3 regions of the Streptomyces sp. NPDC050560 genome follow, and region 3 is predicted to be linked to each of the others. Evidence: riboswitches for the same ligand, from Rfam matches in the RefSeq annotation. Region 3 holds a riboswitch; each other region holds the start of a gene.
The links. Region 3 has a riboswitch for cobalamin ahead of ACIBIW_RS35925 (cobalamin biosynthesis protein). Riboswitches for the same ligand answer to the same signal wherever they lie in the genome.
Positions count from the first base shown of each region.

Region 1: linked by a shared signal. The riboswitch ahead of ACIBIW_RS21860 (ABC transporter substrate-binding protein) and the one ahead of ACIBIW_RS35925 (cobalamin biosynthesis protein) in region 3 are both predicted to bind cobalamin.
Region 2: linked by a shared signal. The riboswitch ahead of ACIBIW_RS05745 (CbtB domain-containing protein) and the one ahead of ACIBIW_RS35925 (cobalamin biosynthesis protein) in region 3 are both predicted to bind cobalamin.

Region 1 covers NZ_JBITGT010000009.1:134,112-139,240, reverse strand. Annotated here, with positions in the region: gene ACIBIW_RS21865 (exo-alpha-sialidase) at 42-1,226, opposite strand; cobalamin riboswitch at 1,500-1,629, shown strand; gene ACIBIW_RS21860 (ABC transporter substrate-binding protein) at 1,681-3,243, shown strand; gene ACIBIW_RS21855 (ABC transporter permease) at 3,245-4,192, shown strand; gene ACIBIW_RS21850 (ABC transporter permease) at 4,189-5,031, shown strand; gene ACIBIW_RS21845 (ABC transporter ATP-binding protein) at 5,028-5,129, shown strand, end outside.
Region 2 covers NZ_JBITGT010000002.1:229,098-234,226, reverse strand. Annotated here, with positions in the region: gene ACIBIW_RS05760 (MASE1 domain-containing protein) at 70-1,074, opposite strand; gene ACIBIW_RS05755 (PP2C family protein-serine/threonine phosphatase) at 1,400-2,239, shown strand; gene ACIBIW_RS05750 (CbtA family protein) at 2,335-3,135, opposite strand; gene ACIBIW_RS05745 (CbtB domain-containing protein) at 3,147-3,383, opposite strand; cobalamin riboswitch at 3,420-3,545, opposite strand; gene ACIBIW_RS05740 (histidine phosphatase family protein) at 3,646-4,203, shown strand; gene ACIBIW_RS05735 (class I SAM-dependent methyltransferase) at 4,314-5,078, shown strand.
Region 3 covers NZ_JBITGT010000026.1:48,654-53,782, forward strand. Annotated here, with positions in the region: gene ACIBIW_RS35915 (anion permease) at 1-1,139, shown strand, start outside; gene ACIBIW_RS35920 (hypothetical protein) at 1,206-1,427, shown strand; cobalamin riboswitch at 1,514-1,637, shown strand; gene ACIBIW_RS35925 (cobalamin biosynthesis protein) at 1,690-2,652, shown strand; gene ACIBIW_RS35930 (cobyric acid synthase) at 2,649-4,229, shown strand; gene ACIBIW_RS35935 (putative cobaltochelatase) at 4,226-5,129, shown strand, end outside.

The DNA of each region.
Region 1 (5,129 bases), on a different contig from region 3:
CGCGGGGCGGGCGCCGCGGTGCGGTGTGGCGGACGGCCGCGCTATACGGCGCCGTGGGCGTAGTAGGGGCGGCAGACGTCGCCGTCCCAGTCGGTGGCGATCTCGAACAGCGAGGTGCCGTCGGTGGAGGGCAGCAGGGCCGAGCTGTAGTTGGGGCAGAAGTCCAGCTCCGTCGAGTCCACCGCGACCGGGGCGTTCACCGCGCGCCAGGCCCCCGTGCCCCCGGCGTCGTTGACCCACACCGTGCGCCCGGAGCCCGCGGCGCGTGAGCCGTCGGCGTTCGCCAGCTCCTGCCCGACGAGGAACAGCCGCCCCTCGGGCGATCCGGCCAGCGGCGACCAGGCCAGCGTGGGGGTGTGCCGGAAGTACTGGCCGTCGGCGGTCTCCGGGCGGATGCCGAGGTAGGCGGGGTCGCCCCAGTCCCAGCCGTCCGGCGACGTGCGGTAGTGCACCACGCAGGAGTACTGGCCGCCCGGTGTGCAGATCTCGTACGTCATGACGTACGTGCCGCTCGGCAGCCTGCGGACCACCGCCATCCCGGGGCGGTCCGTGCCGAGGCCGCTGGCGACGGTGTCGTGGTGGCCGCTCCACTGGACGCCGTCGGCGGACCTGGCGGCCACCAGCTTCTGGCTGTGCACCCCGTCCGTCTCGTCGGAGTAGTGCGCGACGAGCTGCCCGTCGGCGGCCACCGACAGCTCGGGCTCCCACAGGCCGAGGTCGTTGGCGGCCGTGGCCACCGTGGAGAGGTACTGCCAGGTGCGGCCCACGTCGTTGCTCCTGAAGACCTCGACCGCCATCCGGCGGGGCGAGCTGTCCTGCCCGATGGACGCGGACCACAGCAGGGTGCCCTCCGGCAGGTCGCCGACCTGCTGGGGGAGTTCGAACAGGGTCGAGCAGCACAGGCCCCTGCCGGCGGCGGCGTCGGGCGCCCGCACCTGCCCGACCTCGGTGAAGGTGGCGCCGTCGTCGGTGGACTCCTGGATGGTCCCGACCCCGTCACCTGCGTCGAAGGTCACCACGGAGGTCAGGATGCGGCCGTCGGCGGCGCCGTTGTGCTCCAGGCGTACGGCGCGCGGGTACAGGCCCTCGTCGCGCAGCGGCGTGCCGGTGGCGGCCCGCGCGCTCCCCGCGCCCAGCGTCACGGCCCCGAAGGCCAGCAGGGCGAGGGCGGCGAGCAGCGCGCCCAAAGAGCGCAGGGGCGAGGGTGCGGACGGTCTCGGATGCATGGCGGCTCCCTACTCATGGGGGGTGGGTGCCGCCTGTCGCGGCACCGGCTATCCGGAGCTGTGCAGAGGCGTTCGCATTGCTGGAGCAGACCGCAGGGTTATGAGCGATTCTGTCGCTTGATGTTTGTTCACATCGTTGTACACGGACCAAAGTCAACGGAAGAGGCGTGCGGCGGATATTTCCGGCGGCGCCGCGGCGCGCGGGCGCGGCCACGGGCCGGGGTCACGCGCCCGTCGCCCCGTGCGCCACAATGAGTGCACGAGGCGACGGGGACCAGGAAGCCGGTGCGAATCCGGCGCGGTCCCGCCACTGTGACCGGGGAGCGACCCTCCCGCACGCCACCGACCGCTGCCCGCGGCCGGGAAGGCGGAGGCGAGCGAAGAGCCGGGAGCCAGGAGACTGACCCGTCGCCGGTCCAACAGCAGGGGCGAGGACACCCCGGAGAGGATCGACGTGACGACGCATGCCCGAAAGGGGACACCGCGCCGCCCGGAGCCCGGCAGACGCGGCGTACTTGCCGCGGGGGGAGCCCTGGCGCTCTCCGCGTCGGGACTGCTCGCCGGCTGCGGCGGCGACACCCGCGACGGAGGAGACGGCGACCGGTTCAGGGCCGCCTTCACCTCCGGCGGCTCCCAGGAGACCCTGGACCCGCACGTCGCACCGAACTTCGTCGACCAGGCACGCGCCAAGGCCCTCTACGACACCCTCGCCACCTACGCCGACGACATGTCCGTCCGCCCCCGGCTCGCCCTCTCCTGGGAGAGCGACGCCTCGGGCACCCGGTGGCGCATACGCCTGCGCGAGGCGCACTTCCACGACGGCAGCCCCGTCACCGCAAAGGACGTCCTCTACAGCTACCGCCGCGCCGCCGACCCGGAGACCGGATCGCCCTCACAGGTCCTGCTCTCCGCCATCGACTACGAGGCCAGCAGGGCCGACGGCGCCCGGTCCCTGGTGCTGCGGCTGAAGGCGCCCAACTTCGAGTTCCCCACCGTCTTCGCGGGCCCCGGCACCGAGATCGTCCCGGACGGGACCACGGACTTCAGGAAACCGGTCGGCTCCGGCCCCTTCACCTACGTGTCGTTCACCCCGGGCGGCACCGCCCGCTACCGGCGCTGGGCCGACCACTGGGACGGCGCCCCGCACATCGCCGAGCTGGAGATCGTCCCCGCCGACGAGGAGTCCGCCCGCCTCGACGCCCTGCTCTCCGGGCAGGTCCACTACGCCGCCGACATGGCCGGAGCCTCCGTGGAGCGGCTGAAGGGCAACCGGGCCACCCGGCTGCTCACCAGCAGGCGCGCCACCGCCCAGCAGCTCCTGCTGCGCACCGGCCGCACCCCCTTCGACGACCACCGCCTCGTGCGCGCCGTGCAGTGCGGCATCGACCGTGCCGCACTGGTGAGGATCGCGCTCGCCGGCCACGGCGAGACCGGCGACGACCTCTTCGGAAGGGGCCTGCGCGGCTACCCCGAGGGCCTGCCACCGCGCGAGCGCGACGTCGACGAGGCACGCAGGCTGGTGCGCGAGGCGGGCGCCGAGGGGCTGCACTTCACCGTGGAGACCAGCTCCGTCGACGCCGCCTGGGAGCCCGCGGCCGACCTGATGGCCCGTCAACTGCGGGACGTGGGGCTGCGGATGACCGTCAACACCCGCGCCTCCAGCACCTACTTCAGCGAGATCAGGACCCAGGGCGTCGCCGCCTTCAACACCACCTCCACCCTGCCCGTCTCCGACTTCCTCCAGCAGCGCGTCCGTGGCGGCGCCGCCCGCAACCAGACCCAGTACGCCTCCAAGGAGTTCGACACCCTGCTCGACCGGGCCCGTACCGCACGCGACGAGAAGGACCGCCTCGCCCTGCTCGGCCGCGCCCAGAAGCTCGCACGCGACGAGTCGGGCCTGCTGGTGTGGGCCTTCTCCGACGCCACCGACGCCGTCGCGAGCGGTGTGACGGGGCTGCGCGCGGCACCCCCGAACTCACACGCCTGGGCCCGCTTCGACCGCGCCCGCCTCTCCTGACGTGCGCCGCTACGTCCTGCGGCGCTGCCTGCTCGCCCTCGTCCAGTGCCTGGTCGTGCTCGTCGCGGTGTTCGCCGTCGGCTCACTGCTGCCCGGCGACACCGCCGACGTGCTCCGCGGCGAACTGGGCACACCGCAGCAGGTCAGCGCGCTGCGCACCCGGCTGGGCCTCGACCGGCCCGCATGGCCCCGCTTCTGGCACTGGCTCGGGCACCTGCTCACCGGCGACCCCGGCACCTCCCTCACCACCGGGCTGCCCGTCGCCGACGACATCGGCCGCCGCGTCGGCGTGACCCTGCTCCTCGGCGCCCCCGCGCTGCTGCTCGTCACCGTGCTCGCCCCGCTGCTCGGCACCGCCGCGGGCCTGCGCGAGGGCAGCCGCGCCGACCGGCTGCTGACCACGGCGGCCGTGGTGCTGCACGCCGTACCGGAGTTCGTCCTCGGACTGCTGCTCGTCGCCTCCGTGTCACTGGCCGCCGGGCTGCTCCCCGCCACCGCCGTCGGCATGGACACCGCCGCGCTGCTCGCCCGCCCGTCCGTGCTCGTACTGCCCGTCACCGTGCTGACGGCCCGTCATATGTGCGATCTGGCACGGCAGATACGCGCCGGGGTGGCGGCGGAGCGGCACGGTCCCGTCGCCGCGCACCTCGAACTCCTCGGCATGCGGCGGCGGACGGTGGTACTGCGCCATGTGCTGCCGAACGCCCTCGGACCGGCGGCGCAGCAGTACGCGCGGTGTGTGGAGGGGCTGCTCGGCGGCGCCGTCCTGGTGGAGGCGGTGTTCGGGTTCCGCGGCCTCGGCGACGGCTTCGTCACCGCCGTGCAGAACCGGGACCTGCCCGAAGTGCAGGCGTACGCGCTGCTGTTCACCGGCACCGCGATCGCCGTGAACCTCGCGGGCGACCTCGTCGCGCACCGCCTGGCACCCCGCAGGGAGCCGGCCGCGTGACCCCGCGACGTACCGCCACGCCCGCCAGCACCGCCGCCACCGCACGGCGGTGGCGCCCCTGGGCCGCCCTGGTGCTGCTCGGCGTGCCGCTGCTCACCGCCCTGGCCGGGCCGTGGACGGCGGGGGACGACGGGCCGGGGGAGGGCGCGCTGCCCTCAAGGCCGCCCGGGGGCGGCCACCCGCTCGGCACGGACGTGCTGGGGCGCGACGTGCTCGCGCTCGTGCTGCACGGCGGCGCCTCCGTGGTCGGCAGCGCCCTGGCCGCGCTCGCGGTCGGCCTCGCCGCCGGGGTTCCGCTGGGGCTGCTCGCCGCGGGCGCGCGGCACGGTGTCGACGAGGCCGTCATGCGCACCCTCGACCTCTTCCTCGCCTTCCCCGGCCTGCTGGTCCTGATGACCCTGGCCGCCACGGGACACCGCGACCGGCTGTGGCTGGTCGCGGTCGCCGGTGTGCTCCAGGTCCCCGCCGTCGCCCGCCTGGTGCGCGCCGCCGCGCTCGCGCCCGGCTCCCGTACCGTCGTCGAGGCCCTGCGGATGCAGGGACACGGCTGGGCGTACGTCCATCTGCGGCACCTGGCGCGGGAGTTGGCGGCGCCGCTGGCCACCGACGCGGGCGGGCGGCTGCCCGTCGTGCTGTACCTGCTCGCGTCCGCCAACTTCCTCGGCCTCGGGCTGCCCGCCTCCTCGCCCGACTGGGCGGTGCTCATCGAACGCAACCGTGACGCCCTGTTCACCCAGCCCGCCGTGGTGCTGGTGCCCGCCGGGCTGCTGACCTCCCTCTGCGTCGGCGGCAACCTGCTCGTCGACCGGGCGCTCGCCCGACGCCGGACGGCGCCGTGACCGGGCCAGGCGTCCCGGCGCTGCGTCTGACGGGGCTCCGCGCACACGCCGAGGGGGCCGCGCGGCCCCTGCTCGACGGGGTCGGGCTCACCGCGCCG
Region 2 (5,129 bases), on a different contig from region 3:
CCGCCCCGCACCGGCACCGGGCACCCCCGAGAGGGCAGTCGCACCCCGCGACTGCCCTCTTCGCGTGCCTCACAGCTCCGTGCTGCCGCGCCGCGTGGCCTCGTCGCGCAGCGGCCAGTGCGCGACGGAGGCGCCCGGAGTGAGGTAGTCGACGACCTCGGCCAGCTCGAAGCAGACCTGCTCGATCCGCAGCCTGACCTTGAGCTGCTCGGTGACCAGGGTGGACAGCAGCAGCGAGGTCACCACGGCAGAACCGTTGAACGCCTGCACGAACCACATGCGCTCGGTCACCGACTGCACCGAGAAGAGGCCGCGGCTGTCCGTCGCCGCCTCGGTCACCAGGATGGCGGTGTACAGCACCGTCGGCGCGGCTCCCGGCATCCGGAAGCGCAGGGCGCTCCAGATCACCATGGGGAACATCACGAAGAGCAGCCGGGTGCCGGTGAGCGTGATGAGGGGCGTCGCCACGAGCACCACGGCGCCCAGCAGCGTCGCCTCCACCATCCGGCCGAGAGAGCGCTCCTCCGGCACGAGGCCCCTGCCCCGTACGAGCATCAGCAGCAGCGGCGTCAGGAGCAGCACGCCGAGCACGTCCCCGGCCCACCACACGGACCACACCGCCCAGAAGCCGCCGGGCTGGATGCCGCCCTTGTACGCCTGGAGGGACGCCCCTACCGAGGCGCTGATCACCATCCCGGCGAAGCCGCCGAGGAACACCAGCGAGAGCCCGTCGCGCAGCCGGTCCATCTGGGGCCTGAAGCCGACCCTGCGCAGCAGCCACCAGGACAGCAGCACGGCGCAGGTGCTGCCCACGGAGATCGCGATGCCCTCGGGCTTGAAGGGCGACCCCGTCAGATAGATCGACAGCGCCCCCATCAGCACCCCGGGCCACATCCGCACGCCCCACAGCAGCAGCGCGGCGAGGGCCACCCCCATCGTCGGCCACATCGGGGTGACGACGACTCCGTCGATGGTCAGCCGCTTCAGCAGGCCGAGACGGCCCGTCCCGTAGTACGCCGCCGCGAGGACGATCCATCGCAGGGGCCACGACCACCAATCCGATCTGCTGCGCACCCCGTCATGAGATACCGCGTCGGCGCCCGCCGCGGCCAGGACACGCGGCAGGTCCGCCGGGGGACGCAACCGCCGCGGGGCGGGCCCGCACGGTCCCGGCGGGCAGAACGGCCGGGACCTTCCTAGGATGAAAGGCGGCGCTCGCACGCACGTCCGTCGCCACGGCCGACGCGATCCACGCCCCCGGCACGGTCCGCACCCGCGGCGCCCCGGCGCACCCCGCCGGAACAACCCGTACCCGACCGTCCTCCGCAGGAGGCCCTACGCCACCGTCCCCCCGCAGGAACCGGGGCCCGCGGGCCCCGGGTGAGCTTCGGAGCGGCCCATGCCCTGGCGACGCCGTCGCACAGGTTCGGCGAGCGCCGACGACCTGCTGAGCCGTCTCGACAGCCTGACGGCCCAGGCGAGGGAGCGCGTCGAGTTCCAGCAGGCCCGGGTGGAGCTGGCGGAGGCACTCCAGAACGTGATGCTGCCCAGCGAGCTGCCCGCCGCCCCCGGGCTGCGCACCGCGGCCCGCTACACCCCCGCGCGGCACGGCCTGGACATCGGCGGCGACTGGTTCGACGGCTTCCCGATGGCGGACGACAGCTACGCCTTCTCCATCGGGGACGTCCAGGGCCACGACGTGGAGGCCGCCGCCTTCATGGGGCAGGTGCGGATCGTGCTGCGTGCGGTGGCGACCGCGGTCACCGACCCGGGGGAGATCCTGTCCCGGGCGAACGACCTGCTGCACACGGTCGGCCTGGAACTCTTCGCGACATGCAGTTTCTTCCGTTTCGACCCGGTCGGCTGGGAGCTGCTGGGGGCCAGGGCCGGGCATGTTCCGTCGGTGTGGGCGACGGTCGACGGCCGCTCGGGGATCGCGGAGGACGAGGGCGGGCTGCCGCTGGGTGTGATGGCGGGCGCGCGGTACCCGGTGACCCGGCACCGGCTGACGGCCGCGGGGGCGTTCGTCCTGGTCACGGACGGGGTGGTGGAGGGCCCCTCGTATCCCCTTGAGGAAGGTCTCGAACGGGTGCGCGGCGTGGTGGGCTGCCATCCGGACGCGGACCCCGACGACCTCGCGGGCGCGGTGATGCGCATGGCCGAGTCCGTCGGCCACGCCGACGACGCGGCGGTCCTGGTACTACGGCACGACGCGGCCCCGGCACGCAGGGCGGCTTAGAACCACGGCGCGTACCGGCACCGGCACCCGTCCGCGCATACCGGCACCGGTCCGCGCGGGGCGGCGCCCTCCCCCGCACGGCAGGGCGCCCCGCCTCACCCCGCCGCCCTCCCCTCCGCCGCCTCGACGCGCCCCGCGCCCTCGGCACCCGCGGGGGCCGCCGCGCCGCCGTGGGCCGTGTCGGGGTCGGCGGGCCGCAGCAGCCGGTCCGCGAGCGTGGCGAAGACGAGGCCGAAACCGGCCCACATCACGAGCTGGATGGCGAGCGCCGCCACCCGGAACCGCCACAGCAGCATCGCCGGGAAGTCGGAGGGCACCTCGTTCACCGACGGCAGGAACGCGTACGCGAGGCCGACGAGGACCACGAAGCCCGCCCCCGCCGCCAGCGTCGCGTACCAGGCGCCGAGCCGCGGCGCGAGCCGCCTGCCGACGGCCACGGAGCCCAGCGCGAGCAGCACGCCGAGCAGCATCATCAGGAAGTAGAGCGCGGTGCGCCTGCCGATCGTGCCGGGGTCGCCGACCGACGGCGGGTTGGCGGGGTACTTCAGGAACGGCACCAGGTAGACCGCGGTGAAACCGGCCCCGGCGACCAGCAGCGCGGTCGCCCGCGGCCCGAAGCGGCCGAGCCTGCCGAGCGCGAAGCAGTACGCGAGGGCCGCGATCCCGCCGAAGGCGACCCCGTAGACCAGGACGCCGGTGGCGAGCCCGGCGGTGGACTGGAGGGAGCGGCTGACGACCTCCATCCCGTGTTCGTGGGAGTGCGCGTCCTCGAAGGCGATCGCGGAGTCGACCCGCGGCTCACCCAGGAGGTACGCGACGACGAAGGCGAGCACACCCGCGGCGAGCCCCGCGAGCATCCCGCGCACCAGAAGCTTTCCGACGGCGGTGGAGTTCACCCTTCCCCCGCTCAGTGGCAGGGGAAGCCGAGCAGATGCCGGCCGTCGTGCACCCACTCGTGGATGTCGGTGCCGGAGAAGAGTGAGGTGGCGCCCTGCTCGGCGCCGACGAAGTAGAGCAGTACGAGCATCAGTACGCCGACGAAGACGGCCCAGGGCAGTATCGCCCTGACGGGGAGCCGCAGCGGCGGGTTGTCCTCGGCGGGGGTGGCCCGGCCGGTGGCCGGAGGGGCGTACGACTGCGCCATGATGAGACCTCCTGCGGGGAACTCGCGTCCCGATAGGTGGAGCCTTGGCGTGACGACGGGTCTGGCTCGCCCGGCCTTGGCCGGGCATACAGTGGCGCGACCGCCCCGGTCTCGCACCGGGTTCCGTCGTGACGCGCGAATATCACCGGAACCGTACCTCCCGCCCGCGACCCGGCCAAGACCGCCTCACCCGCGGCCATCCCCGGTGGGAGGCCCCCGAATCCGGTGAATCCGGGCCGCTTTGGGCAAGGAAGGCCCCGCGTTGACCACCCGTGTGACCCTCGTCTCCGCCGCCGCGAGCACCGCGCTCGCCACCGCCGCCTTCGAGGACGGCCACCCCCTCACCCCGGAGGGCCGCGCCGCCGCAGAGCGCGCCGCGTGCCGTCTGCCGGCGGCCGGGCGCGCGGCGGCCTCCGGCACCGTGCGCTGCGCCGAGACGGCCGCCGCCCTCGGTCTTGAGGCCGCCCCACTGCCCGCGCTCGCGGGCCGCGACGTGGGCGCCTGGCGGGGCAGGACCCTCGACGCGCTCGCCGCCGCGGAGCCCGCCGCCGTGTCCTGTTGGCTCGCCGAGCCCGGCTTCGCGCCGCCGGGCGGCGAGCCGCTGACCGCGCTGTGCGCCCGGGTCTCCGGCTGGCTCGCGGGCCTGCCGACGGGGCGGGCGCTCGCCGTCGTCGAGCCCGACGTGGTACGGGCCGCCCTCGTGACGGCGCTCGAACTGCCCGCCGCCGCCTTCTGGCGCCTGGACGTGCGCCCCCTGACGGCGACCGTGCTCACCGGCCGCGAGGGCCGCTGGAACGCGCTGGTCGGCAGCCCCCTCTGACACCGCGTCGGCCCCGGTCACCGCCCGCGCCGCGGCCCTCCCCTGGACCCTCCGCGCGGGCGCGATATTCGCGCGCCGCCCCGCGCCACGGCATGCCAGGCTTGCGGCCCATGCGTTCCTTTGACGAACTGGTCGCGGAGGCCGACGAGGTCTCCGTCGACGGCTGGGACTTCTCCTGGCTCGACGGGCGTGCCACCGAGCAGCGGCCGTCCTGGGGCTACCAGCGGCTGATGGGCGAGCGGCTCGCGCGGGTGCGCTCGGCGCTCGACATCCAGACCGGCGGCGGCGAGGTGCTCGCGGGCGTCCCGCACCTGCCCCCGCTGATGGCCGCCACCGAGTCCTGGCCGCCCAACCTCGCCCGCGCCACGGCGCTGCTGCACCCCAGGGGCGCGGTGGTGGTGGCGGACTCCGACGAGCCGCCGCTGCCCTTCGCCGACGGCGCCTTCGAGCTGGTGACGAGCCGCCATCCGGTACGCGTGTGGTGGCGGGAGGTCGCCCGGGTGCTGCGCCCCGGGGGCACCTACCTGTCCCAGCAGGTGGGCCCCGGCAGCGTCGGGGAGCTGACGGAGTACTTCTGGGGCCCCCAGCCCGCGCCGGAGGAGATGCCGCGCAGGCCGCAGGCGGCGCGCGCGGAGGCCGAGGAGGCCGGGCTCGACGTCGTCGACCTGCGGTACGAGCGGCTGCGCATGGAGTTCTGCGACATCGGCGCCGTCGTCTACTTCCTGCGCAAGGTGATCTGGATCGTCCCCGAGTTCAGCGTCGCCCGCCACCACGGCCTGCTGCGCCGGCTCGACGCCGCCATCCGCGCCGAGGGGCCCTTCGTCGCGCACTCCACGCGCTTCCTCATCGAGGCCAGGAAACCCGCCGGAACCTGAGCGAGGAAAAAACGCTTCACCCGTTCGGGGGATAGCCGTCCGGGTGCATCA
Region 3 (5,129 bases):
CGGGCGGGATCGTCGACGAACGGGGCCTGCGCACCGAGGTGATCTTCGCGGCGCTCGTCGGCGCCATCCTGTGGAATCTGCTGACCTGGCTGCTCGGGCTGCCGTCCAGCTCGTCGCACGCCCTGTTCGGGGGGCTGATCGGGGCGGCGGTGATGTCCGCGGGCTGGTCCTCCGTGCACGGCTCGACGGTGGTCACCAAGGTGCTGCTGCCCGCGGTGGCGGCGCCCGTCGTCGCCGGCCTCGGGGCGCTCGTCGCCACCCGGCTCACCTACCGGCTCGGCCGCGGCGCCGCCGAGGGTTCCACCACCCGCGGCTACCGCGCGGGCCAGATCGCGTCGGCCGGGCTCGTCTCGCTGGCACACGGCACCAACGACGCGCAGAAGACCATGGGGATCATCACCCTGGCGCTGGTCACCGGCGGGGTGCTGGCGCCGGGCTCCAACCCCCCGGTCTGGGTGATCGCCTCCGCGGGGCTCGCCATCGCGCTCGGCACGTACATCGGCGGCTGGCGCATCATCAGGACGATGGGCCGCGGCCTCACCGACCTCGCGCCGCAGCAGGGCTTCGCCGCGCAGACCAGCGCCGCGACCGCCATCCTCGCCTCGTCGCAGCTCGGCTTCTCGCTCTCCACCACCCAGGTCTGCTCGGGCGCCGTGATGGGCGCGGGCCTCGGCCGCAGCGGTGCGGTGGTCCGCTGGTCCACGGCGACCCGGATGCTGGTGGCCTGGTGTCTGACACTGCCCGCGGCGGGCCTGGTCGGCGCGGGCGCCGAACTCCTCGCGGGGCGCGGCCCCTGGGGCATCGCGGCCACCGCGGTCCTGCTGGTCGCCGCCTCCGGCACGGTGTGGAACCTGGCCAGGCGCAGGCCCGTCACCCACGCCAACGTGAACGACCCCGAGCCCCGGACCCCGGCGCCCGGCATGCTCGCCGCCGACGCGGTGGTACGGGAGGACACCGCGAGCCCCGCCGCCGCTCCGAGCGCCGCCACGAGCCCCGCTTCGAGCCTCGCGAGGCCCGCCCCGGGCCCCGCCGCCACGGCGCCCGGCGTGCCCGTCGCCCCGGTCACCGTGCCCGCCCCTGTCCCCTCCCCCGGCGAGAGCCCCGCACCGGCCGCGGCGCCGGGCGGCACCGCCCCGTGACCGCGCGCCCCGGCGCGGGCACCACCCATCCGAGCCCCTGACGGCCCCTCAAGGACGGAACACACCATGCAGATCGACTGGACGGCCATCGGCACCGTCTTCGGGGTCAGCCTCGCGGCCACCGTGGCCCTGGTGGGCCTCTTCGCGCTCGGCACCGTCGGCCTCGCCCGGCGCGGCGGCGCCCCGCGCGCGGGCGGCCAGGGGGCGCTCCTGGCCACCGGCGCCTACGCCTGCTTCGCCCTGTGCGCCGCCGCCGTGGCGTACGGGATCTACCTCATAGCGGGCTGACACCGGCGTCCCCTGCCTGGTCAGCGGCTGGTTGACGGCCGTTCGCCGGGCGTGGTGGACTGCCGGGGCCATACAACGGCGGCAGGAGAGGAAGCCGGTGCGAATCCGGCGCGGTCCCGCCACTGTCACCGGGGAGCGCTCCCCACCCACGGCCACGGCTCGTACGAGCGGGAAGGCCGGGGCAGCGCCGATCCGGGAGCCAGGACACTCTCGCCGTCGTTCCTTCGAGCCGGGGCGCGGACCCTGAGTGAGGACACGAGTGATGCCGGGCTGCCCGCCCACCGTCACGCGCGCGCGGCGCTTCGCCGCGGGCGCCACCGCGGGACTGCTGGCCGACGCCGTCTTCGGCGACCCGCGCCGCGGCCACCCCGTCGCCGCCTTCGGGCGCGCCGCTGGCGCTTTGGAGCGCACGCTCTGGCGCGACCACAGGGGCGCGGGCGCCGCGCACACCGCGCTCTGCGTCGGCGGCGCCGTGGCGCTCGCCGCGGGCGCGGAACGCGCCCTGCGCCACCGCCCGCCGCTCGCCGTCGCATGGACCGCCGCCGCCGCGTGGACCGTGCTCGGCGGCGCCTCGCTCGCCGGGGAGGCCGAGCGGATCGGCGCCGCCCTGGCCGTCGGCGACACGGACACCGCGCGGCGGCTGCTGCCGCGGCTGTGCGGGCGCGACCCCGAGGCGCTCGACGCCGGGGAACTCGCGCGCGCGGTGGTGGAGTCGGTCGCCGAGAACACCTCGGACGCGGTCGTCGGCGCCCTGGTGTGGGGCGCCGTCGCCGGGGTGCCGGGGTTCGCCGCGTTCCGCGCCGTCAACACGCTCGACGCGATGACAGGACACCGCTCGCCCCGCTATCTGCGCTTCGGCTGGGCCGCGGCCCGTCTCGACGACGTCGCGGGCTGGCCTGGCGCCCGGCTCACCGCGCTGCTCGCCGTGCTCACCGGCGGCGCCCCCGCGGCCGCCCTGCGGGCCTGGCGCGACGACGCGAAGCACCACCCGAGCCCCAACGCGGGCCCGGTCGAGGCCGCGTTCGCCGGAGCCCTGGGGATACGGCTCGGCGGCACCCTGTCCTACGGCGGCCGCACCGAGCACCGCCCGGTGCTCGGCGCCCGGGGCCGCGCCGCCACCCCCGCCGACATCGCGCGCGCGGTGCGCCTCTCGCGCCGGGTCACCGTGGGCGCCCTCGCCGCCGCCGTGTGTCTGGCGCGGTGCCTGCCGGGCCCGGTCCTGTGACCGGCACCGGGGGCGGGCTGCTGGTCGCGGGCACCACGTCCGACGCGGGCAAGAGCGTGGTGACCGCGGGGATCTGCCGCTGGCTCGCCAGGCGCGGGGTGCGGGTGGCCCCGTTCAAGGCGCAGAACATGTCGCTGAACTCCTTCGTGACCCGGGACGGCGCCGAGATCGGCCGCGCCCAGGCGATGCAGGCGCTCGCCGCCCGGGTGGAGCCGAGCGCGCTGATGAACCCCGTACTGCTGAAACCGGGCGGCGAGCGCAGCAGCCAGGTCGTCGTCATGGGCAGGCCCGCGGGCGAGATGAGCGCGCGCGGCTACCACGGCGGACGCCAGGAGGCGCTGCTCGGCACCGTGCTCGACTGCCTCGAACGGCTGCGGGCCGCGCACGACGTGGTGGTCTGCGAGGGCGCGGGCAGCCCCGCCGAGATCAACCTGCGGCGCACCGACATCGTCAACATGGGCCTCGCCAGGGCCGCGGGGCTGCCGGTGCTGGTGGTCGGGGACATCGACAGGGGCGGGGTGTTCGCCTCGTTCTTCGGCACCCTCGCGCTGCTCTCACCCGAGGACCAGGCGCTGGTGGCGGGGTTCCTGGTGAACAAGTTCCGCGGGGACGTGTCGCTGCTCGAACCCGGCCTCGGCATGCTGCGGGAGCTGACCGGGCGGCCCACCCTCGGGGTGCTGCCGTACCGGCAGGGCCTCGGGATCGACGAGGAGGACGGGCTCGGTCTCGCGCGCCGCGGCGCGCTCGCGCCGGTGGCGCCGCCGCACGGCGCCGAGGTGCTGCGGGTCGCGGTGTGCGCGGTGCCGCTGATGTCGAACTTCACCGACGCGGACGCGCTCGCCGCGGAACCCGGGGTCGCCGTGCGGTTCGTGGAGCGCCCGGAGGAGGTCGCCGACGCCGACCTGGTGGTCGTGCCGGGCACCAGGGCCACCGTGCGGGCCCTCGCCTGGCTGCGGGAGCGCGGGCTCGCGGCGGAGCTGGCCCGCAGGGCCGCGGCCGGGCGCCCGGTGCTCGGCATCTGCGGCGGCTTCCAGATGCTCGGGGAGCGCATCGACGACGAGGTCGAGTCGCGCGCAGGCCGCGTCGAAGGGCTCGGACTGCTGCCGGTGCGCGTCGCGTTCCGGCCCGGGAAGACGCTCGCCAGGCCCTCGGGCCTGGCGCTCGGGGAGCGCGTCCACGGCTACGAGATCCACCACGCGGTCGCCTCCGTCCACGGCGGCGAGCCCTTCCTCGACGGCTGCCGGGTCGGCCAGGTGTGGGGCACGCACTGGCACGGCTCGCTGGAGTCCGACGGGTTCAGACGGGCCTTCCTGCGTGAGGTGGCGCGGGCGGCGGGGCGGCGCTTCGAGCCCGCGCCCGGCGTGCGCTTCGAGGAGCTGCGGGAGGCGCAGATCGACCTGCTCGCCGACCTCGTGGAGGAGCACGCCGACACCGACGCGCTCTGGCGGCTCATCGAGCAGGGGCCGCCGCCCGGGCTGCCGTTCGTGCCACCGGGGGCGCCGCTCCCCGTCCACTCCCCCGGCTCCGGGACGCCGCAGGCGTACGGGGCGAGGACCACCCTGGAGGTCGCCGAGTGACTGCCCCCTATCCGTTCACCGCCCTTGTCGGCCAGGACGGGCTGCGGCTCTCGCTGCTGCTGAACGCCGTGTCGCCCGCGGTCGGCGGCGTCCTCGTGCGCGGGGAGAAGGGCACCGCCAAGTCCACCGCGGTGCGCGCGCTGACCGCGCTGCTGCCACCGGTGGACGTGGTGGAGGGCTGCCGGTTCTCCTGCGACCCGGCCGCGCCCGACCCCGGCTGCCCCGACGGGCCGCACGGCACCGGGGCGCCCGCCTCCGCGCGGCCCGCGCGGACCGTGGAGCTGCCGGTGGGCGCGTCGGAGGACCGGGTGACCGGCGCCCTCGACATCGAACGGGCCCTCGCGGAGGGCGTGAAGAGCTTCGAGCCGGGGCTGCTCGCCGAGGCGCACCGGGGCATCCTCTACGCCGACGAGGTCAACCTGATGCACGACCACGTCGTCGACCTGCTGCTCGACGCCGCCGCGATGGGCTCCTCGTATGTGGAGCGCGAGGGGGTGTCGGTGCGGCACGCGGCGCGGTTCCTGCTGGTCGGCACGATGAACCCGGAAGAGGGCGAGCTGCGCCCGCAGTTGCTCGACCGGTTCGGGCTCACCGTCGAGGTGGCCGCCTCCCGGGACCCGGACGAGCGGGTCGAGGTGGTGCGGCGGCGCCTCGCGTACGAGGACTCCCCCGGCGGCTTCGCGGCCCGCTGGGCGCCCGAGGAGGGTGCGCTGCGGGAGCGCGTGGTGTCCGCGCGCGCCCTGCTCGGCCGGGTACGGCTCGGGGACGCGGCGCTGCGCGCGGTGGCGGCGGTGTGCGCGGGGTTCGAGGTGGACGGGATGCGGGCGGACATCGTGATGGCGCGCACCGCGGTCGCGCTTGCCGCCTGGTCGGGCCGCACCGAGGTGGTACGCGACGACG